Regions from separate parts of the Pseudalkalibacillus sp. R45 genome, predicted to be linked through region 2. Evidence: riboswitches for the same ligand, from Rfam matches in the RefSeq annotation. Region 2 holds a riboswitch; the other holds the start of a gene.
What was found. A riboswitch is a leader RNA that binds a small molecule or an ion and turns the genes downstream of it on or off. The one in region 2 is predicted to bind glycine.
Positions count from the first base shown of each region.

Region 1: linked by a shared signal. The riboswitch ahead of gcvT (glycine cleavage system aminomethyltransferase GcvT) and the one ahead of ACTWQL_RS15970 (serine dehydratase beta chain) in region 2 are both predicted to bind glycine.

Region 1 covers NZ_JBQQCL010000007.1:64,250-76,145, forward strand. The annotation lists gene ACTWQL_RS13515 (DEAD/DEAH box helicase) at 1-127, opposite strand, end outside; glycine riboswitch at 377-466, shown strand; gene gcvT (glycine cleavage system aminomethyltransferase GcvT) at 853-1,947, shown strand; gene gcvPA (aminomethyl-transferring glycine dehydrogenase subunit GcvPA) at 1,967-3,310, shown strand; gene gcvPB (aminomethyl-transferring glycine dehydrogenase subunit GcvPB) at 3,307-4,770, shown strand; gene ACTWQL_RS13535 (rhodanese-like domain-containing protein) at 5,018-5,395, opposite strand; gene ACTWQL_RS13540 (lipoate--protein ligase family protein) at 5,584-6,417, shown strand; partial or broken gene ACTWQL_RS13545 (ribonucleotide reductase N-terminal alpha domain-containing protein) at 6,793-7,584, shown strand; partial or broken gene ACTWQL_RS13550 (vitamin B12-dependent ribonucleotide reductase) at 8,323-10,065, shown strand; gene ACTWQL_RS13555 (hypothetical protein) at 10,110-10,475, opposite strand; gene ACTWQL_RS13560 (hypothetical protein) at 10,480-10,995, opposite strand; gene ACTWQL_RS13565 (hypothetical protein) at 11,148-11,351, opposite strand; gene splB (spore photoproduct lyase) at 11,501-11,896, shown strand, end outside.
Region 2 covers NZ_JBQQCL010000009.1:102,419-114,314, reverse strand. The annotation lists gene ACTWQL_RS16015 (DUF2339 domain-containing protein) at 4-1,701, opposite strand; gene ACTWQL_RS16010 (glycoside hydrolase family 13 protein) at 2,180-3,841, shown strand; gene ACTWQL_RS16005 (DUF899 family protein) at 3,888-4,793, opposite strand; gene ACTWQL_RS16000 (nucleoside deaminase) at 4,934-5,323, opposite strand; gene ACTWQL_RS15995 (GNAT family N-acetyltransferase) at 5,379-5,849, opposite strand; gene ACTWQL_RS15990 (alkaline phosphatase family protein) at 5,925-7,493, opposite strand; gene ACTWQL_RS15985 (hypothetical protein) at 7,674-7,853, shown strand; gene ACTWQL_RS15980 (iron-sulfur cluster biosynthesis family protein) at 8,214-8,522, opposite strand; gene sdaAA (L-serine ammonia-lyase, iron-sulfur-dependent, subunit alpha) at 8,455-9,429, opposite strand; gene ACTWQL_RS15970 (serine dehydratase beta chain) at 9,446-9,943, opposite strand; glycine riboswitch at 10,011-10,084, opposite strand; glycine riboswitch at 10,085-10,182, opposite strand; gene ACTWQL_RS15965 (oxidoreductase) at 10,324-11,430, opposite strand; tRNA gene ACTWQL_RS15960 (tRNA-Gln) at 11,654-11,728, opposite strand; gene ACTWQL_RS15955 (DUF6154 family protein) at 11,850-11,896, shown strand, end outside.

The DNA.
Region 1 (11,896 bases), on a different contig from region 2:
TAACTAAACTTTTTTCCGCTTCTAAAGCAAGTTTATAAAGCTCCCAATTTGCCCATGGACCATCTTCGTCCAAGCGTTTAAGGAAATCTGTACTCCAGGATTGATCATGCTCGATATTAAAAGTCATACACGAAAACCCTTTCTGTTAAATTAGGTTGATTATCGAACGAATCATAGTTCTTTTGTATGTAATGTTCGTTTATATTGAAAATAGAACGCTTTCATGGAAAAGATAATTGCGATTATACGTTCTTCGATGATAAGATATAACTAGATTCATACTTAGTATGAACAAGCGAACCCAGAAATATAATAGCTGTTATCGATTTCGTCTTTATAGAGTGTGAATTTCTTAAGTTCAATCACATATTTGCGAGTGAGAACAAGGGGAGAGTCTACCTTTAAGGTAGCGCCGAAGGAGCAAGCTTATCGTGAATCTCTCAGGCAAACGGACTCTTGTTTGACGCAGCTCTGGAGAGTGCTTCAATTGCGAAGCCACCAAAGGGGAAAGTCGTGGAACGTTCTTCTGCGATCAAACTTTCAGGTACGAGGACAGAGAGGGCTTGTTAAAAAGTCTTCTTTGTCCTCTCTTTTTTTCATTTAAAGAAAGTATAAATGCTTCCTTCAATATAAGCGCACAAGCTGGTGGCTTCGGAAGCAATACTCCGCACGAAGGAAAAGCGATTGCTTTTTCGAGGAACTAAGGCTCAGCCAACGCTTAGGCTTGGCTAAGCCAAGTTTTCTTTAAGGGGAAGCGTGATTTTTAACAGGTCTTAAAGGTATGACTTATTGAACAAACGAGCAAAGACATACACGATCAGCTGAAAATTTAAAATTGAAGGAGAGATGCTCATGTCATCCCTACAGCGAACACCATTGTTTGAGCTGTATAAAGAATATGGAGCGAAAGTAATCGATTTCGGTGGATGGGAATTGCCTGTCCAGTTCTCAAGTATCAAGGAAGAACACGCAGCAGTACGGACTAAAGCCGGGTTGTTTGATGTCTCCCATATGGGTGAAATCACAGTTAAGGGTGAGGTCGCTGAAGGTTTTCTACAATATGTAATGACCAATGATGTTTCGAAGTTGAAAGAAGGCGGCGCTCAATATACCGCAATGTGCTACGAAGATGGCGGGACAGTTGATGATCTTCTTGTATATAAGCGTGGGAAAAATGATTTCCTTTTAGTCGTTAATGCTGCAAACATTGAAAAAGACTATGACTGGCTTGTGAACAACCAGAAAGGGAATGTTGAAATTCAGAACATTTCGAATGAAGTTGCTCAATTAGCATTACAAGGACCACTGGCAGAGGAAGTACTACAGAAGCTTACAGAATATGATTTATCTCAAATTGGTTTCTTCAAGTTTACGGAAGACGTGGAAATCGACGGTACGAAAGCATTGGTATCCCGCACAGGCTACACAGGTGAAGATGGTTTTGAAATCTATTGTGACAGTGAAGATGCTGCCAAGCTATGGAAAACCATTTTAGAAGCAGGTAAAGAAGCTGGGGTTCTTCCAATCGGACTTGGTGCACGTGATACTTTACGATTTGAAGCTAGGCTTGCTTTATATGGTCAAGAGCTGACAGCTGAGATTTCACCATTGGAAGCAGGGATCGGTTTCGCAGTCAAGCTGAAAAAAGAAGCTGATTTCATCGGTAAAGATGCGTTGATCAAGCAAAAAGAAGATGGACTTAAACGGAAATTGGTCGGAATCGAAATGATAGATAAAGGGATTCCACGAACACATTATGACGTTTTCAAAAATGATGAAAAGATCGGCGAAGTCACCACTGGTACGCAATCTCCTACACTAGGTAAGAACCTTGGGTTGGCTTTGATCGATTCGAAGTACACAGAACTTGGAACAGAAGTCGAAGTCCAAGTCCGTAAACGACGCTTGAAAGCAGAAGTCGTAAAAGCACCTTTCTATAAACGTTAATCAAGAGGGGGAATAAAAGGTGAAATTTCGTTACCTACCAATGACAGAGCAAGACGAAAAGGAAATGTTAGCAGAAATCGGAATTGATTCGATTGATGAACTGTTTAATGATATCCCTGAAAATGTACGGTTCAAAGGCGACTTGAACATCTCAGAGGCAATCCCGGAAAACGATTTGATGAAGAAGATGTCTGGATTAGCTGGAAAGAACGTAAATACAAAGGACTATGCTTCCTTCCTTGGAGCAGGAGTGTATGATCACTATATCCCATCGATCGTCAATCACGTGATCTCGCGTTCTGAATTCTATACGGCTTACACACCGTATCAACCTGAAATCTCACAAGGGGAACTTCAAGCAATCTTTGAATTCCAGACGATGATTTGCGAGTTGACCGGAATGGAAGTTGCCAACTCTTCGATGTACGATGGACAAACAGCCCTGGCAGAAGCAGCTTTCTTGAGTGCTGCTCATACGCGTAAAAAGAAGGTTGTCGTTTCGAAAAGTGTCCATCCTGAAGCATTGAGTGTTCTTCATACGTATGCGAAAGGGCCGAACCTTGAAGTAGTGGAAGTAGAAGCAACGAATGGAACAACGGATTTGGAAGCATTAAAAGGTGTTGTTGATGGAGATACAGCTTGTGTCATCGTCCAATATCCGAACTTTTACGGCCAAATCGAGCCTTTGAAGGAAATTGAAGAAATCGTTCATCAAGAAAAAGCAATGTTCGTTGTATCCAGTAACCCGCTATCCTTGGGCGCACTTAAGCCGCCTGGAAAACTTGGCGCAGATATCGTCATTGGTGACGCTCAGCCATTCGGTATTCCAGCTGCATTCGGTGGACCGCACTGTGGTTATTTTGCGACCACAAAGAAATTGATGCGTAAAGTGCCAGGACGTCTAATCGGCCAAACGACCGATGAAGAAGGTCAACGCGGTTTCGTTCTTACACTGCAAGCTCGTGAACAGCATATCCGTCGTGACAAAGCGACATCCAATATCTGTTCGAACCAGGCTTTGAACGCGCTTGCTGCCTCGGTTGCAATGACAGCTTTAGGTAAAAAAGGAATCAAGGAAATCGCTGTACAGAACCTTCAAAAAGCTCATTATGCAAAGAAAAAGCTTGAAGAAGCGGGTATGGATGTCCGTTTTAAAGGTGCCTTTTTCAACGAGCTTGTCGTAAAAGTCTCCAAACCGGTCAAAGAAGTAAACAAAGCGCTTTTGGAAAAAGGATTTGTCGGTGGTTACGATCTCGGACAATATTACCCGGATCTTGATCAGCATATGTTGATCGCTGTAACGGAACAGCGCACGAAAGAAGAAATCGATGCCTTTGTAAAAGAATTGGGGGGAGTCCAATGAGCAACAAAAAAAACCAAGCACTCATTTTTGAATTGTCTAAACCAGGACGGGTAGGTTATAGCTTATCTGAATTAGACGTGCCTGAAACTCCCATTGAAGAAATGATTGATTCTGAATATCTCCGTGATGAAGAGCCGGAACTGCCTGAAGTATCTGAACTTCAAATCATGCGCCATTACACCGCATTATCGAAACGTAATCATGGTGTGGATTCTGGATTCTATCCACTTGGATCTTGTACGATGAAATATAATCCGAAAATTAATGAGGATGTAGCTCGTTTTCCTGGATTTGCTCACATCCACCCTTATCAGGATGAAGACACGGTACAGGGTGCGATGGAAATGCTTTATGACCTGCAAACTTCACTTGAAGAGATTACAGGAATGGATGAAGTCACGCTTCAACCAGCAGCCGGTGCTCATGGAGAATGGACAGGCTTGATGATGATCCGTGCTTATCATGAACAGAATGGGGATCATCAACGTACGAAAGTCATTGTTCCAGATTCAGCACATGGAACAAACCCAGCTTCTGCTACGGTTGCAGGTTTTGAGGCTGTAACGGTCAAGTCAGATGAAAACGGTCTAGTCGACCTGGAAGACTTAAAGCGTGTGGTCGGCGAGGATACAGCAGCCCTAATGCTGACGAATCCGAATACGCTTGGTCTTTTTGAAGAGCACATTCTAGATATGGCACGTATTGTCCATGAAGCAGGCGGAAAGTTATATTATGATGGTGCGAATATGAATGCGATCATGGGCAGAACACGTCCAGGCGACATGGGCTTTGACGTTGTTCACTTGAACCTTCATAAGACGTTCACCGGCCCACACGGCGGTGGCGGCCCTGGTTCAGGTCCAGTCGGTGTAAAGGAAGATTTATTTCCATTCTTGCCGAAACCGATATTAGCGAAAACTGATGAAGGCTATGTATTTGATTACAACCGTCCAGACTCGATCGGACGCGTGAAGCCATTCTACGGAAACTTCGGCATCAATGTTCGTGCCTATACGTACATTCTGACGATGGGACGCGAAGGATTGAAGAAGGTCAGCGATTATGCTGTATTGAATGCGAATTACATGATGCGCAAACTTGCGCCGCATTTCGTCCTTCCATATGAACAGCATTGTAAACATGAATTCGTCATTTCCGGTAAGCGTCAGAAGAAGCTTGGTGTGCGGACGTTGGATATGGCGAAACGTCTCCTGGACTTCGGTTATCACCCGCCGACCATCTATTTCCCTCTTAATGTAGAGGAATGTATGATGATCGAGCCGACAGAAACCGAATCAAAGGAAACGTTGGATGAGTTCATCGATGCGATGATCCAAATTGCGAAAGAAGCTGAAGAATCTCCTGAGGTCGTGCAACAAGCGCCTCATAACACAGTCATCAAACGTATGGACGAAACAACCGCTGCACGTAAACCCATCCTACGATACGAAAAACAATAATGAAAAAGGAACAGGCCTTCTCCGGTATGGTCGGAGCGGTCTGTTCCTTTTCTATTTCAAAATTTAAACTTATTCCGGCCGATGCAGAAGGTAAACCGGCGGAATAAGAGCATAATCCGGCCGCTTTTGATCGGTATCCGGCCAAAGGTTACTTTTTACACCTTTGTGCAACCAAGAACTAGGAAAAGGAAAGGGGCTGTCCTAAAAGATTTAGGACAGCCCCTTAACCAATTCTATCTTTTCAATTCTATTTTCCTTTTTTCACTTTACCGTTCCATTTTTTGAATCCGCCTTTAAGGTTATAAAGATCCTTGATTCCTTTTTTCCTTAAAACAGTTGCAGCCCGGACGGTACGCATTCCGCTTTCGCAGTACATGTAGACAGGCTGATCATTACGGATTTCTTTATGACGCATACGGAGCTGTGACAACGGAATATTTCTCGCTCCGAGAATATGTCCATTTTCATATTCTTTCTGTTCACGAACATCGACCAGCTGAGCTTTACGATATCCGCTGCGAAATTCTTCTTCAGTCAACGTCTTCAAATGTCTGCGTTGATATAGTCCAGCGACGATCATATATACGATGATGGCTGCTGGAAGTGCCCAAAAAATCCATTCCATTTCAATCTTCCCCCTAGAAACTTTCTACCATTCTCTAAAATGATACCATGTCCATTATATACAGGAATTTTCTTATTCGCAAAACTAAGTTTTTAAAATTCAATGAATTGTATGTGCTCATAGGTTTCTGTTAAACTATGAAAGGTAAAAATGTATGATGAATGCATAAAGAAAGAGGCGTACATAAAATGAAGGAACAATGGTATTTTATCGATTCTGGTGCATGCTCACCAGCTTATAATATGGCGTTGGATGAAGCGCTGCTAGATTGGCATAGTAAAGATGAAATTCCACCGGTAGTTAGATTCTATGAGTGGAATCCTGCAACGCTTTCTGTCGGTTATTTTCAAAAGGTCGAAAAGGAAATCAAGCTTGATGCCGTTCAAAAGCACGGCTATGGGTTTGTTCGAAGACCGACTGGAGGGCGAGCTGTACTGCATGATAAAGAGTTGACTTACAGTGTCATCGTGTCAGAAGAACATCCTAAAATGCCGCAATCGGTAACAGAAGCTTACAGGGTCATTTCTGAAGGGATTTTAGGTGGATTCCGGAACCTGGGTCTTGAAGCATATTTTTCGGTACCAAAGACAGAAGAGGAAAAAGCAGGACTGAAAAATCCGCGCTCAGCAGTCTGTTTCGATGCGCCATCCTGGTATGAACTCGTCGTTGAAGGCAGAAAGGTTGCTGGAAGTGCGCAAACGAGACAGAAAGGTGTCATTTTACAACACGGGTCGATTTTACTTGATATTGATGAAGACAAATTGTTTGATTGCTTCAAGTTTTCAAATGAAAGAGTGAGAGAACGCATGCAGAAAGCGTTCAGTAAGAAGGCCGTAGCAATCAATGATCTTCGTGATGAAAGAGTGACGATCGAGGAATCCAAGAAAGCTTTCAAGACTGGATTCGAACAAGGACTTGATGTGGAATTCATACCACTTGTACTAACGGAAGAACAAAATCAATATATTGATGAAATCATTGAAAGACGCTACGCAAATGATGAATGGACATTTAGACGTTAACTGAAAACTGTGACCAAAAACTGGTCGCAGTTTTTTAATTTTTTTATTGGGAAAAAGAAGGATTTTTGAAAAGTTCAACAGACACCAGAGGTTCAAAAAAGAATAAATCTCGCAACTGAGTAAATTTCTCTTTTTCGATTGTCTGATATGTCATATGGACATTTTTCGCTCGTTTTCTACTTTTTTTATATGTTTTTGATTTTGACAAGATTAAGATCATTCGTTCTCGTCCATACAATATATTGTATTATTTTAAAATAATGTACACTATATATTGATGTTTAGTGTTTTACTGTGCTATGATTTGGGTAACCTAAAATTGAAACTACTTAAAAGAATAGAAATGAAAAAATTATATCATGAGGAGGATCCTGGATGGCGATTGTAACAGGGGAGCAACGACATCATATCAACATTGATCGGTTGAATGAGGACATTGCTAAATTTGAGCAGGTGCATCCGATTACATCGGACATGCATACCACTCACAAAGGGGTATCAAGATTGGTGATGTTGGACCGGTATTCGTTCAAGGATACTGAGAAACGGACATTGCGTGAAGGAGATTTTGTCATCTTGACTGTCAAAGATGATCCGAAATTTCCTGCAAGAGGGTTAGGATTCATCGTTTCCATAGACAGCGAGCAAAAACTTGCGGAGGTCAAAGTAGACGAAGACTACCGAGGTGTGGTTGATAAGCCCGGGGAAATGGAGACAGGAATCGTAAAAAGATCCCTTGATACGATTGATAAGCCCTTAGAAATCTATTACGAGCAGATTGCAAAGCGAAATGCGACAGGTCTTGCTACAGTAGAAAAAACAGAAGAAAAGAAAAAGGAATCATTCGAGAAGTTCTATCATGAACTTGTGAATTTGAACTTTGTTCCTGCGGGCCGTGTCCTATACGGTGCAGGCGCAGCTACAGACGTAACGTACTTCAACTGTTATGTCATGCCATTCGTTCAAGATTCAAGAGAAGGAATTTCAGACCACCGGAAGCAAGTGATGGAAATCATGAGCCGGGGTGGTGGAGTCGGAACGAATGGATCGACGCTCAGACCGAGGAACACACTCGCAAAAGGCGTAAACGGAAAGTCATCCGGATCGGTATCGTGGCTCGATGATATCGCGAAGCTTACACATCTTGTTGAACAAGGTGGATCCCGTTAACTAGCTCCAAACGGCGGGATTAAAATCTCGTGAATTGCTGGAACACCCTAAAGCCTTGAAAGCTACAACGCGGCTGGCAACAGCAAACGTGAATGCTTGAAAATTTCAAGGATAAAACAATGGGCAATCAGCAGCGAAGCGTCTTAGGAAACTGAGATGAACGTTCAGAGACTATTGAAAGCACCTAATTTTTCATAAAGTTGAAAACATGGTGCGAGTAAATCGAAAGTTCAGGAATCGACCCTTTCGAAGCGCGGGACAAGGATAGTAAAAACATCCTTGATGATATAGTCCGAACTCATGTGAGAGCATGAGAGTCAGGCAGAAATGACCTGGCCCCTCAATAAAAAGAGGAGTAACAATTAGCGTGGGGCACAAATGATCATGTTGGCGGATTAATTGCTCTAGTCCGCGTCATTCAGACAATGAGTGACTAGGAAATCGGGTGAATTGCTGAAAAGTCCTTAGAGCCATTCAAGCTACAACGTGACCGGAAACGGTGAGCGTGAATGCTAAAAATTGATTGGATTGGATAATCAGCAGCCAAGCACCTATTCAGGTGAAGGTTCAACGACTATCGAAACCTGACAATTTAATTGTTAAGGAAGTAGAGTAGGGGATCTAAAAGATCTTCGAAGTGCCCGGCCCCTAACAGATGATGCTGAGGGTGATGATATAGTCTAGACCGTCTGCATTATGCAGAGTTCAAGTATCCTGAAAAGGACGGTATAAACGTGGCATCCAGACATTATTGAATTCATCATTTCGAAAATGCAAAACCCTAGAATCCTCAGGTTCCTTGTTGAAAATACAGAAGATGAAACAATCAAGCAGTTAGCGTTGGACAAACTTAAATTTACACCGTTAACTGATACAGAACGAGATATGTATCAAAGCATCGTGAATTATAAAGCCATCCCTGGTCATGGAGGTTTTACTGAAAAAGCCATTAAAGAAGCTGAAGAAAAGCTTCAAACCGGTGGCACGTACAGTGTGCATAACTCCGAATTTTTAACTGGGGCGAACATTTCGGTATGCGTAACCAAAGAATTCATGGAAGCTGTCGAAAATGATACAGAGTACGAACTTCGATTCCCGGATGTGGAAAATTACACATTTGAAGAAATGCTCGAATACAACAATACATGGCACGAATACGGAGATGTTCGAGAATGGGAATCGAAAGGATACGGAATCCGTGTTTATAAACGGCTCAAAGCACGTGAGCTCTGGAACCTTATCAATATTTGCGCAACCTATTCGGCAGAACCGGGAATCTTTTTTATCGACAACGCCAATGACATGACCAACGCAAAAGCGTATGGACAGAAAGTAGTAGCAACGAATCCATGTGGAGAACAACCACTCGCACCATATTCCGTCTGTAACCTGGCTGCCGTCAACTTGGCTAATGTTGCAGACAAAGATCATAAACGTGTTGATTTTGATAAGTTGAAGCAAACGGTTAAAACTGGTGTCCGAATGCAGGATAATGTAATCGACGCTACTCCTTATTTCTTGGAAAAGAACCGTGAACAAGCTCTTGGAGAGCGACGTGTAGGACTAGGTGTCATGGGTCTTCACGATCTCCTCATCTATTGTGAAACGGTGTACGGATCCGAAGAAGGAAACGAACTGATCGATGAAATTTTCGAAACGATGGCGACAACTGCTTATCGCGAGTCAATCGAACTGGCAAAAGAAAAAGGAAGCTTTCCATTTTTAGTCGGTAAGACAGAAGAAGAAACAAAAGAATTACGGCAAGCCTTCATCAATACAGGGTATATGAAGAAGATGCCAGAAGATATCCGCGAGGGTATTGTGGAACATGGCATTCGTAATTCACACTTGTTGACTGTAGCTCCAACTGGATCCACAGGTACGATGGTCGGAGTCAGTACAGGATTAGAGCCTTACTTCTCATTCTCTTATTTTAGAAGTGGTCGACTAGGTAAGTTCATTGAGGTGAAGGCTGATATCGTGAACGAATACTTGTCACGAAATCCTGAAGCGGATGCTGAAAAGCTGCCGGATTGGTTCATTTCCGCAATGGATCTGAAGCCAGAAGCACATGCTGATACCCAATGTGTCATCCAAAACTGGATTGACAGTTCAATCAGTAAAACCGTCAATGCACCGAAAGGTTATGCAGTAGAGCAAGTACAAGCAGTTTACGAGCGTTTGTATAATGGCGGGGCGAAAGGCGGTACTGTCTATGTCGATGGAAGCCGTGACTCGCAGGTCTTGACGTTGAAAGCTGAAGATAATACGTTTGATGATGATTCTGTTGCGACAAAGACAGAAGAGAAAAAGAAAGTCGTACTTGTTGATACGATCTCTGACCTTCGCTCAACAGATGTTACGATTGGAAATGAAGTAGGAAACACATGTCCAGTTTGCCGTAAAGGGAAAGTAAAAGAAATCGGCGGATGTAACACATGTACAAACTGTAACGCACAGTTGAAGTGCGGAATCTAAATTCTAGAGAAGAACCGAGTGAAGCAATACACTCGGTTCTTTTTTCAATCTTTAGGATTATAAATACTCAGTACCTTGCTCCAATCCCATTTTTCATAAAAGTCCTCTCCCTGGTCAATATTTGTAATCCACACCATTGCATTTCTTCCGGTCCCATCAGCTATCCATACGTCACTTTTTTCACGGTTGGCACGGACCCATGCGAGTTGGTTTGACTTTTGTACATAGTATGGATTGAAATCACCATAACCTTCTTCAGGGCTAGTGATCTTTTTTTGCTCTTTGCTTTTAAGGTCAATCTGATACAAAGTCGGCAATGGTCGTTCTGTTGGATTATTTGACCATTCACTTTCCTTTGAACGTGCAACCGTAATCACAACATCATCATTCCAGGTGAAATCCCTATCCACAAATTCATCTGGTGTCAGTTTGCCAAAACTCGCTGGTCGGAAGCTCTTTTACTTTTAAGAACTTATTCATAATCGACATGCGATTGATACCGCCGATATATGCTAACAGATTACGACTTGGAGCCCAATGGAACCAGTTTGGTTCATTCAGCATTTGGTCGAGTTTGATCAAGTGTTTTCCATCAGAAGAGAGCACATATAAAAGATTGAAATCTGCTGATAATGAAGCTGTCGGATATTTAATAAAAGAAATCCATTTTCCATCTGGGGACCATTTGAAAATACTTGTTCCAATCCCAAAGTCTTCGCTTTCAATTGAATGGGCAGGTAATGTAAAGAAATGTGATTTTTCGATCTGACCGTCCTTTAATACGAATTTATGCAATTCAATGTCCGTCCAGCCATCGGGAGTGAGTTCTGAATTGGTCGAAGTCAAGAAACCTTTCCCATCCAGCTGCCATGAGTAATTTGCGACATTAGAAGCTATCCTTTTAGTTTTCTCGCTGAATACATTTTTCACATATAAGCGATCACCTTCCTGAAACGCGAGGCTGTTCTTGTTAGGAGCCCACTGTATGTTGGAAGGGACGCCTATAAAAACTAATTCCTTTTGCTCAGAATGTAGATTGTAAAGCCAAACCTTTTGCTTATCTTGATTCTCTTCGAAATAAGCTAGCCATTTTCCATCAAATGACCATCGAGGACTTGCTGTTTTTTTCCGTTTGTTACCTGTTTTTCATCATTGCCTTCCTTTATCCAAAGGTCACCATTTCTAACGAATGCTGCTTTTAAGGAGTTGTGCGTTTCCCCACTTGCTGCTTGAGGGATTATGAAACTTACTAGGATGCATAAGACTACTGCTAATAACCTTATCAAGACGATTACCTCCTGATTTGAAACTTTAATGTAGTTTGTGGTCACGAACGGATACAAATGCTTGCATCTTTTTTCCTGCTGATGGATTGCCATTTAATACATAAGTGGAAATAAACGGTCTTGACCATAATAAGGGGGAGGTGATTTACTTGAAACCCTTCGTTCCACAATTAGTGTTTATCGAACCGAAAGCTCTCGAATATGAACAAGGCCGGATTCTTAAAGATAAATTTGAGAAAATGGGGCTCGAAATCCGTGAGACCACTTCCCATAACCAGGTACGCAATCTCCCAGGCGAAAATGAGCTGCAAAAATATCGGAATGCCAAATCCACACTTGTCATCGGAATACGGAAAACCCTTAAATTCGATACATCAAAACCATCAGCGGAATATGCGATTCCCCTTGCGACAGGCTGTATGGGGCATTGCCATTATTGCTACTTACAGACGACATTAGGGAGCAAACCGTACATCCGTACCTATGTGAATCTTGATGAAATTTTTCAACAGGCACAGAAATATATCGATGAACGTCAACCTGAA
Region 2 (11,896 bases):
ATTTCAGACTGACCCGCTTTTGTCTTTCGTGTAGAAGAAACGGGAAACCACGACTCCTGTGGCTCCGACAATCATGAAGAGGATTGCACGTACGACGATCGAGACATTCGGTAAGTCGATGAAAATCAACTTTCCTAAAGATAAAAAGATGAGAATGATACCGACGATCCGGACCGCCTGGTTGTTCCGTATCACCCCATACACGATTCCGCAAACCGCATAGACAATCCAACAGAGGGTCATCGTCAGATATTGCGTGTTCACCGATTCATATTTTGTGAAAACATAGCTTAATTGACTGATATAGGCAAGGAGTGCAACAGCTGTCGTCCCGAATAACAGTCTTCGAGATTCGTTCGGTATAATTTCGATATCCTTCTTAGCCAGGTACGTCAGCAACCACAATGTTGCAATCAGCACAGTCCAGCTGTACATCTGAGCAGAATTCAATTCTTCAATCTGCACAGTGATCGTATGCAAAAGTCCGATGATATACACAAACGCACCGCTCCAAAGCTGCAGCTTGAGCTTATTGATCAGTCCGATATAGATCGCCGCTGTTCCCTGGAGCAACAGAATGATTGCCAGTTCACGTCCAGTAAAGACCTCCATGAAATAAAACAGCATACTCAGCAGCAAAATCGGGAAAATAACTGTACTGGTGTGGGTGATCTTTTTTAAATGGACATATCCGTAAACAATGATATATACGATTGCGATTCCGAGCAAGATTGTTGGCCAATTGCTGCGGTCGAAACCTTGATACATGAAACCAAGACTCGCTAGAGAGCTGATGAACAAGATAGACTGCTGAACTTTCGGATACACCTTATAGCTTAAAAATACCCCTAGTAAAACAAGATGCTGCAAGAACATGCCGTAGCTTAAAATTTCAAGGTCTCCTTTAGCAACTGGGTAAATCGGTAAAATAGCAAATACCAGGTAAAGCATGAGGACAACCGGTAAAAGGACCATTGCGACGACGTGAAGCTTCGAATACTTTTTCCACAATGCGAATCCGAGCATGATGATGGAGAAAATCGTCTCATAGCTTACGAAAAACCACGTATTGGCAGTATTGCTGTCCAATAAGAACGGAATGAAATAACCGCCGACAGTCGCAAGCACTGCGAGCACCTCTGACCGATGACGGATTGCGAAATAGATACCGAGTCCGATCCAAATTAGATTCATACTGAATGCTGCCGACAGTCCAATGAACCCATATAAGACATGTGTTGCAAACGTCGTAACCACGAGGACTGTGACTGATCCACCTAAAAGCACCTGCCCCAGCGCATTTCGTCCTTTTCTGATCTGCAGCTCTCCAACCAGGATCAGAGCGACTCCTGCTACAAATCCGAGGATACAACGTACCGCCTCATTGATGATTCCTACCTCCGATGCTGCCTTGAATCCCCATATGACGCCTAACAATAAGACAAAAATAAAAATCCTCGGTAACCAAATTTGACCGATGACCCGTTCCCAATCCATCGGTTCTTTTGGAGGCTCCCAGGGAGGAACATCATCCACAGAGTGACGAGTATTCTTTTTGGATACATCTCTTTTTTGCACAGGTTGAACGGTTTCCCCCTGGTCCACCCTTTTATGTGACTCAGTTTTTTGAATCTCACTTAATTGATGCTCAAGTTTTTTGACACGCTCTTCCAACTCTTTTAGCCGTTGTTCTTCTGACATGTACTCACCTTCAATTTTAAAAATCTGTTGCTGATAGCGCTCACCTCTACTTCCACAAATTGTATGGATCCTCCTCTTTTTTTATCACTGAAAATTTAACCTCCGATAAGACATTGCAATACAAAAAGGAAAGAGGTATCATAAGGATATTAACTAATGCAAACGCTTGCACTAATTTAATAATGACTAAGTATAAAGAAAAGGCTTTTTTCGCAAACTTTGTTGCTCTTGAAAGTTGTTGATTTCCGCTCCAGGATGCTCGCTTTCCTCGGGGCGTGCGGTGAGCCCGCAGGACAAGGAAAGCATCGGCAGCGTTATATCGCACGAAGAAAATGCGATTTTCATTTTCGAGGAGTCTCGCACCTTGCTCTCCAATCAACTTGAACAAGGTGAGTTTTTGAAAATAACTCAAAAGCAACAATCTTTAAGAAAAGAGCCTAAGAAAAAGAGACAGCTTTGCTTTAGAGGAGAGAAATATATGGCTAAAAAATGGTGGAAAGAAAGTGTTGTTTATCAGATCTATCCGCGCAGTTTCAAAGACAGCAATGGTGATGGGATCGGCGATATTCAAGGCGTGATTTCAAAATTGGATTACCTGAAGGATCTTGGCATTGATGTTATCTGGATTTGCCCGATCTATCAATCTCCTAACGCCGATAACGGCTATGATATCAGCGATTACAAAGGTATCATGGATGAATTCGGCTTGATGGAGGATTTCGATCAATTATTGGCTGAGACTCATGAACGCGGAATGAAATTGATCATGGACCTTGTCGTCAACCATTCCTCTGATGAGCATGCATGGTTTATCGAATCGCGGAAATCAATAGACAACCCATATCGTGATTACTACATTTGGCATTCTGGGAAGGATGGCCGCGAACCGAATAATTGGGAATCGATTTTCGGCGGTTCTGCCTGGAAGTATGATGAGAAAACGGATGAGTATTACATGCATATTTTTGATGTAAAACAGCCTGATTTGAATTGGGAAAATCCAAAGGTCCGTGAAGAAGTTTACGATATGATCAATTGGTGGCTTGATAAAGGTATCGATGGTTTCCGTGTCGATGCAATCAGCCATATCAAAAAGGTTCCCGGATTCCCTGATATGCCGAACCCCGAAAATAAAAGATACGTCCCTTCCTTCGATGGTCATATGAACCGTGAAGGCATCGATGTCTTCCTTCAAGAATTGAAGAAGGAGACATTTGATAACTATGACATCATGACCGTCGGCGAAGCCAATGGTGTGAAAATTGAAGATGCGGAAGATTGGGTAGGTGAAGAAAATGGGTACTTCGATATGATCTTCCAATTCGAACATATGGGGCTTTGGGAGAAAGGAAATGACACGACATTCGACCTGATCCATTTTAAAAAGATCCTGACTGATTGGCAAAAGGGATTGGAAAATCGAGGTTGGAATGCACTCTATCTTGAAAATCATGATCAGACCCGCTCGGTTTCCCGTTTCGGCGACGATCGGAAATATCACAAGGAATCCGCAAAAGCATTGGCTACCTGTTACTTTTTAATGCAAGGTACACCTTATATCTATCAGGGGCAAGAGATCGGGATGACGAATGTGAAGTTCCCTTCTATTGAGGAGTACAATGATGTCGGGATGCTGAATTTTTATAAAGAAGGGCTTCGTGAAGGGGAGACACATGAAGAACTGATGGAGGTCATCTGGACGAAAGGCCGTGACAATTCCCGGACACCGATGCAATGGAACGATAGTGTATACGGTGGATTTTCGAATTCCAAACCGTGGCTCGGCGTCAACCCGAACTACACCGAAATCAATGTGGAGAACCAACAGGATGATCCGAATTCTGTCTTGGCCTATTACAAAAAATTGATCCAGGTGCGTAAGGAAAACGATGTGCTCGTTTACGGAAATTATGATTTATTATTGCCGGAGCATCCGAAGCTTTATGTCTATAGCCGTATGGTTGATAAACAAAAGGCTTTGATCATCACAAACTTATCCAACAATGAAGCGAAGTTTGATTTTAATGAGGTAAAAGCTGGTCCGGACAGAAAACTTATCCTCACGAACTATGATGAAATCGACGAAAGTGGAGATGTTGTAACCCTCAAACCTTTCGAAGCTCAAGTGTATCTGGTTTAATTTATAAGGAAAGGGCTGACCGATTCGCTGGGTCAGCCCTTCAAATTTACCGATTGCTGCTCTCAAAGAGGTGGAACTTCATGCCATAGGGGTCAGCAACCATGATGCTTTTCTCATTGTATTCCTTCGTAACTTTGCATCCCTGTTCCAACAACAGCTCTTTCATGCCCTCAAAATCATCGGTCGAAAACTCGAAATAAACATTGTTGTCATCCGCTTTTTCCATATAAAAATTCATTCCGTTGAAGGATAATTTTGTTTCATTATTCAGGGTTCTTTCAGGTTTCATACCGATTATTTTTTCATAAAATTCAATGGCAACAGGGTAATTTTTCACCTGGATCGCGACATTATTGGTCAGCTGTAGTGATGACCTTTGATTGATTTTACGGTTCGGCTGAAAGGAGCCCTCACGACCTGGCAAAAGTTCGAATAAAGGCCAAACCGAACAGAAGTCATCTCCTGGGCCGAGGGGTGCGTCTGCATAATGAAAGATTTCACCGTTTTCGTTTTTACGGAAAGTAGAAACGCCTGGATGATAGGAGCCATCTTTTTCATAGCCCATGTCTACTTTAAAGGTCGTCCCTTTCGTCGAAACCATCGGGAACCTCCACCCGCGTTCTGCTGCTATATCCTCCTGGTCACTTGGTTCATCCGGGGAACTTACAACAAAGGCAGCCCGTTCGATCAGATGATGATAGACACCATTAAATCCATCAGCCCATAACGTGCAATAGTTACAGCCCTTCCCCATATTATGGATGACAATCAATTCGTCCTTATCAAGGAACAATTCCTCAAGTGTTACTTCTTCATTTTCTTTATTTCTGAATCTGTAGTTTTCAACCCGCTCTTCAGGTACTTCTCTTCTCAATTCTGCCAGCTGTTTTTTCTTTTTTAGGAGTTCTTCACCTAATTGGTTGATTTCTTCAATCAAGGTTTGCGCTTGCATAAAAATACCTCCTAACAAATTTAGAATCCACTAGGTAAATTCTGCATCGATCAGGAGACTCCTTTTTTAAAATGTAAAAAGATGGTTTGAATTTTTGTCAGTAAATTTATTTAATAAAGCCATGAGAAAAAACGATGAAATTACTGAATGACCACTTCTGGCCAGTGATTTTGCTTCCCTCTCCTTAGATCCCATCGAATCATGCGGTCGCGTTGGAGGTTCGCCATATCATCAAAAGGCATGGAAGTGGTTCTGATCTTTTTTAGTCGTGCTTCATATCTTGAATGTTGTCTCAATTCACGAAACCCTCCAAAGTTATTATCATCCAGTGCCCAAACTACTCGTTTGATGTTAGCTAAATAAATGGCACCAGAACACATGACACAAGGCTCGACAGTCGTGTACAACGTGAACTGACGCTCATTAGAGGTTTTTATCATTGCTTCCCTTGCTTTGCGAATCACATCAATTTCTGCATGAGCAGTGGCATCCATTTCCGAATGGACACGATTTCGTCCACATGCAAAAATTTCACCTCTTCCATTGCTATCTAAAGAAAATACCGATCACATTCCATATCATTCATTATTTCAATTCTTTCCGCCACTTTTCAATCCTCCTGCCATCCAACTCGCCGTCACTGTATTTTTCAAAGCCTTGTTTTTCCCAAAACCGTTTTCCTGGTTTGTTTTTTTCTAAAATAGCCAGTCGGATCTCAGTGTGACCATAGCTTTTCAATTTCTCTTCTAAAAGCGCATAAGCCGAACTCGCTAAACCTGTTCCTTGAAAATCACTATGTACGACAAACAAACCGATCCAGGGGAAGCCATCCTTAGGATTCTCCGGTAAGTAATCGATAAGTCCGGTCATATCCTCCCCATATTGAACGATCCAACGCATCGATCCTAATTGTTCGCTTTCCTCATGCTCCTTTAAAACATCAGCATCATCCATTAAAGACTTATCAGTTGACCAGAGGTTAAACTGCGGGTTCGAGTTCATGATCTCCAGCTCGGTTTGGATCATGCTTTTATTATTCGGTATGAATTTAACCATTCTTCCCTCTCCTATTACTTTAGCTCCTTAAAAAATCTTCTTCGGCATTTGTATCCTTTTTTCCTTTAATCACCTTCACTTCGTCATCGATAAAATCCATTTCTTGAAGTCTATAACACGATCAAATTGTGGAGCGTTCGATGTACCAGTAATAATTAGAGGCGTTACAGAATCGGCTTTGTGCAATGATCCATGCCCACCACCACCGATGTGTGTCGGAGTGTGGGAATCGAAAAACTCGTACCCTGGTTCGGCATCCACGATGATGAATAGTCCTTCATGGGAATGCAGTGCACCAAAGAGTCTTGCCAGCCCATCCGGATAATCACCATAGTCAATCTTGCGTCCATTGTTTATTGTAAGATCCATTGCTGAGAAATCACCGTCCAACTCCCACGATTGACCATACTCATCTACATAATTGCTGCCAGGGGCGAAGGTCAGCATTTTATCCGAACCCGGAGCTATTACATGATTTTTCCTTTTATTTTTCCAGGCGATGAAGCCGATCCGCTCATCTTTTTTCAATTCAGTAACCACATCTTCTACGAGTACCCGCTCATCCTTTAGATAGATGTAGGCCATTCGCTCGTTTACTGCCAAAACGATCTGATCACGTTTCTCCAGGGGACTTCCGATTTCCCAGATGTGGTACTTTTTTAAAAGGGATCGCAGTTTAATGAGAGCATCTTGTTTGTCATCCTTTATCTTCGATTGAGCACTATCCCCGTACACCAGCCAGGTGACTTTTTCAATCGCTTCATCCCAACTATCATACAAATTCAGTATAGATTGTAACTGCTCATCGAACTTAGCGATGCCTTCGAGATCCATCGGCCCTTTCTCGTGTACAGATTGATCCATATCTGAAAAATATGCGAGTGTGAAAGCTGGGAGCTGGGCCTTTTTAATCAGATGCTCCACTTCTTTCGCCGAAAATTTATCATTGTAGCCCATCGCCTGCCAAGCATTGTTATTCAACCGGTTTTTTGGGTTATGGTATGAGACAGCACCTAACGATAATATAGGTGGACCTTTCACTGTAGTGTTTTGGGGAATCATATTAAAAATTTGTGCAACCTGAGGGATCTGCAGTACATGCTCTTTTTTTCCTCTGAAAACGAGCCCGTTGATGGATGCGGAATCTTTTTCATTGTTGGACAATTCCTCATATAGGGTTTGCGTGTCACCATTCAAATGGCTTTTATTCAAGTTGATCAATCCATCTTCAACAACCTGGTTGACGCCAAGCCGGTAAATCTCCCCTTTTCCGCTACCGTAATTGATCAAACGATTCTCCGCTTCATCAAACCAAACGAGTCCTGGCACCTCATGCTCATTCGGATGGGTTCCTGTCAAAAGTGTACTGTCAATAGTTACTGACATGGTCGGATAAGAGCTGATCACTTCAGATCGCAGCTGTCCTTTTTCGATCAAAAATTCCATTGCTGGCGCTTTGCCTTTTTCAATTGCTTGCTGTAAAGGTTTCTCCATCAACGAATCAACCAGTAAAAGCACGACTGGCTTGGAAGACGAACCACCTGAATTTTTCTCGAGGGCTTTTGGTGAAGTGGCAAACCCGAACACATATATGGAAAATACAATCAGTAAAATACTGATAATAAATAAGCTGCGTTTTACCATTAAACATTAACATCCCTTGTCAGTAATTTATTCTTAGGGTACCCAGATTGCTTTATCCTATTTTTCGCCTTTATGCTTATTACATGTAAAAATGGGATTGTTCTACTAACATGTTGGGGTCACGGAAGAACACAATAAGTAATGTCTTTCGTTCACTTGAGTAAGGGAGGTATTTACAAAATGAACAGAAGAAACATTCAATGGCTGCCTATCATCGCATCTGTAGGTATTGGAGCTGCTGCTTACAACATGATGTCAGGAAAACAAGGTGGCCAATTGCAAAACATGATTCCAGGAATGGGAACTATGGGTGGCATGGCTGCTGGTCAGTCTAACCAAACAACGAACCAAATGCAGTAACCTAAACGAAGTACTGACTTGAACCGGGTCAGTACTTTTTTTAGTGAACGTTAGGCAAACTTTAGTAATTTCGGGGCAACTTGAGCAATTCAGTAAAATAGACCCGCATCCTAACGTGCAAACCTAAACCTAAACGCGTCACCACCCCAATCTTTTATCCCCAGTACAACACTCACGCTTAAGCACTAATAGTAAAGCACATAAGCTCTTCTGACAGCCTTCGTCTTAGGCTTTTTGTGTTGATAAAAGGAAGAATTGCGCGCAATTCTTTCCATATTTGAATGGGTGGGAGTCATCTTGAGCAATTTCAAAGCCTTCTTTTACACCTACAAAAAAACCACCCGAAACGGCGGGCGGTTTTCAAGCAAGATGACATTCAAGTCCCATGGGTCCCCATTCAGACTCGAACACAAAGCCTGTCTCTGAATGGTAATCCAATGTCAATTCATCATCAAGATTCCGTTTTGTAAAATGATCGACGTAGAACTCGACCCCTTCTGATCGGATGACTGAATCACTCTTTCGTGAATCGTCTTCAATCAATTTGAATTTCATCATCGTTCCGCACCCACCCTGCATTTCAGCATCGATACGGAGAATTTTATCTGTTGCCAACTTCAGCTTTTTCAGTTCGTGAAGTGCCATTTCCGTTATTTTGAGGTTCATCATGATTTCCTCCTCCCAGTCGATTTACAAGACCGGTTTTTGAGAATAGCCGCTCTTTCACCTTCTGACCTGTCGGCGTGATCGCCAATCCTCCTAATGCTGTCTCTTTTAGAGGGCGTGGCATGTTCTTACCAATATCATACATCGTATCGATCACTTCGTCACATGGAATTCTACTTTCCACTCCAGCGAGTGCCATATCTGCTGAAGAAAATGCAATCGAGGTTCCGATGACATTCCGCTTGATGCATGGTACCTCAACCAACCCAGCGACAGGATCACAGACGAGCCCGAGCAAGGATTTCATCGCCATTGCTGTAGCATGAACCGCCTGCTTTGGTGATCCACCTTTTAATTCCACGATCGTACCTGCTGCCATCGCAGTTGCTGAGCCGACTTCCGCCTGGCAACCGCCTGCTGCACCGGAGATGAACGATCGGTTAGCTATGATATAACCGAGCATACTTGCTGTGAACAACCCCATGACCAGATCATCTAGCTCCATGTCGGTATTTTTATGAAGGGAAAATAACACACCTGGCAAAATCCCAGCAGCACCAGCTGTCGGGGTAGCAACAATCACACCCATGCGAGCATTACTTTCTGAAGTTGCCATTGAGCAAGCCATGGCATCACTAATGATCGAACCTGATAAAACGTCGCCCGCTTCAATATAGGCTTTCATTTTCACGGCATCACCGCCGGAAATTCCGCTCGGTGCTTCTGATGCGTCCTCTAACCCTTCTTCAACTGCATGCTGCATCTTCATCAATCGCTCTTTCATCATGTCGAAAATCTCTTGCTTCGATTTTCCCGATTTCACATGCTCCTGCTCGATCATCGCTTCAGCTATCGTCTTATTTTCACGTTCGCAAAAATCGAGCAGATCGGCTGTTGATTGGATATCCATACCGCTCATCTCCCTTTCATGCAACCTCTTCGTCCATACGTCGGACCATCTTTTTCAAATCGTCAAACGTGCTTACAGGTATATCTAATTCCCTGTAATTGTTGATCCTGAAAATTTCAGCAAGTCCTCCGCCTACAGACGCACCACCGATGACTATTTTCCGGGTTCCCAGTTGAACGGTCAGAATCGCGACATTCGGGTGATCGAACTCCTTGCAATTTTCCTCTAACACAAACTCATAGTTCAGATTGGCATCTGAGGCAAAATCATATGCATGTTTGATTCGAGTATCTTCTGTATCGAAGCCTAGCAAACCGCCAAGGATAGCTTTATCTGTACCATGTCCTTGATAAGTTTCCGCAAAAGAATCGAATAACTTGATTTCAACATGGTCCGGCACACCGCCTAAAAGTTCATAAGCCGCTCTGCCGATCCAAACCGCGCCTGCTGTATGTGAACTTGATGGACCAACCATGATCGGCCCGATTATATCAAAACAACTATTGTAGCCCATTGTAATGCCTCCTTCTCAAAGAGAGCTATTTTTTTACACAAAAAATAAAAAGGACAAAGAAGGTGATTTCACCCGCTCTGTCCTTTTTACCTGAGAGATTATTGGTTACCCCTTTGGTGGCTTTCGCGCTCTCCAGAGATGCGTCCGATCGCAGTTCGTTTACCTGAGAGATTTGTTCCATGGTTTTCTGGAACTTGCTCCTTCGGTGTCGGAATGTCCGACTCTCCCACGATCTTCATTCGCATATATTCATTTTATACCATTATGTCGGATTTCGACCCTATTTGTCAATCGTTTTAGAAACCGCTTACACTTACCAATGTGAAAAAGGAAAGTCGCCACGAATATCCAAATGCGACGTGGCTAATCTTTCCCGTGTTCTAACCAGTAATGATTTCTTCCTTCAACTCAATGTCTTTGATTTCAGCTTTCGGCATGAGTATTTCTTTTGCATTGAATTCTTTTAAAGGAGCCTGCTTTTTGATGCGATTAGGTGCATCCGGATTGGCCAAGGCGGTTGTACCAAGGCTGATAAAATCCGCTTGATCTTGATCAATCAGTTTCCGTGCTTTCTCCTGCTCTCCTAATCCCCCATTAGCTATGACCGGGAGACGACTGAATACTTTGGCTGCCTCAGCCAGCGTCTTCGTTCCAACTCCAAAGCCTGGTTCAGAACCATCTCTATCTGTAACGTGAATGTAGTCGAGGGTGGTTTCACCAAGCTTTGAAAAAATCGTAAATGCGTCTTTCTCACCATTCGGCCATTTATATTCCTGATCAGCCACTTTCCCTTGTGAGATTCGAATCCCCACCATAAAGTCATCTCCAACTGCTTGACGCACAACGTCGATGATTTCAAGCATGAATTGAAGTCGTTTTTCAAGGGAGCCACCGTATTGGTCCTGTCTATGGTTCAAATAATCGGTCAAGAATTGATCAAGTAAATAGCCATTGGCTCCGTGGATTTCGACACCATCAAATCCAGCCTCTTTGGCATAGATAGCTGCCTTTACAAAGGAATTCTTCACATTTTCAATTTCATCCAGCGTGAGTTCTTTCGGCTCTTTATACGGACCAGATCCACCGTAGAAAGGGAGCTGCTCTCCTTTTGGAGTGATTGATGAAGGAGCGACCGTTTCATTTGTAAAACGGTTCCCTTGTGCTTGACTCCCAGCATGCATGAGTTGTGCGATTATTTTAGACCCATGATGTTGAACTGTTTCAACAATAGATCGCCATGCCTCCATTTGTTTTTCGTTTGCGATCCCAGGTTGGTTGTGATAACCCTGGCTGTAAGATTCATCAAGATAAATCCCTTCTGTGATAATCGTACCGAAACCACCTCTTGCATATCGTTCATAATACTTTTCCATCCGATGATTTGCTAGTCCCTCGCCTTCCGCACTCACACGGGTCATCGGTGCTACCATATAACGGTTCTTTAATTCAACTTTACCTAGTTTTCCTGTATTAAATAGTGGATCCATCATTCATCCCTCTTTCTTTAATAAAGTGAGTAGATATACTTTTTTATCAGTTAACGTTACAGTAACAGGCGTTCTATACAGTATCAAACAATCCGCTCAATAAAGAAAACTTGGCACCACCAAGCTTTAGCACAGGCTGTACCTTAGTTGCGCTTATATTGAAGAAAGTATTTATACTTTCTTCAAATATAAAAAAAACACCCATCAAGGGTGTCATTATGTATGGCTGGGCTAGCTGGATTCGAACCAGCGCATGACGGAGTCAAAGTCCGTTGCCTTACCGCTTGGCTATAGCCCACTAATGTTGAACACATCTTCTATTATGATTATTATTTTAAAAAATATGCGGAAAAATTTCAAGATTTTACACGTGAATGATGGGCGTCGTCAAGGGCAAATTAACCTTGAGGTGATGATAGATGAAATTGGTCGATGAAATTTATAATACCTTCAAATACCATTTTTC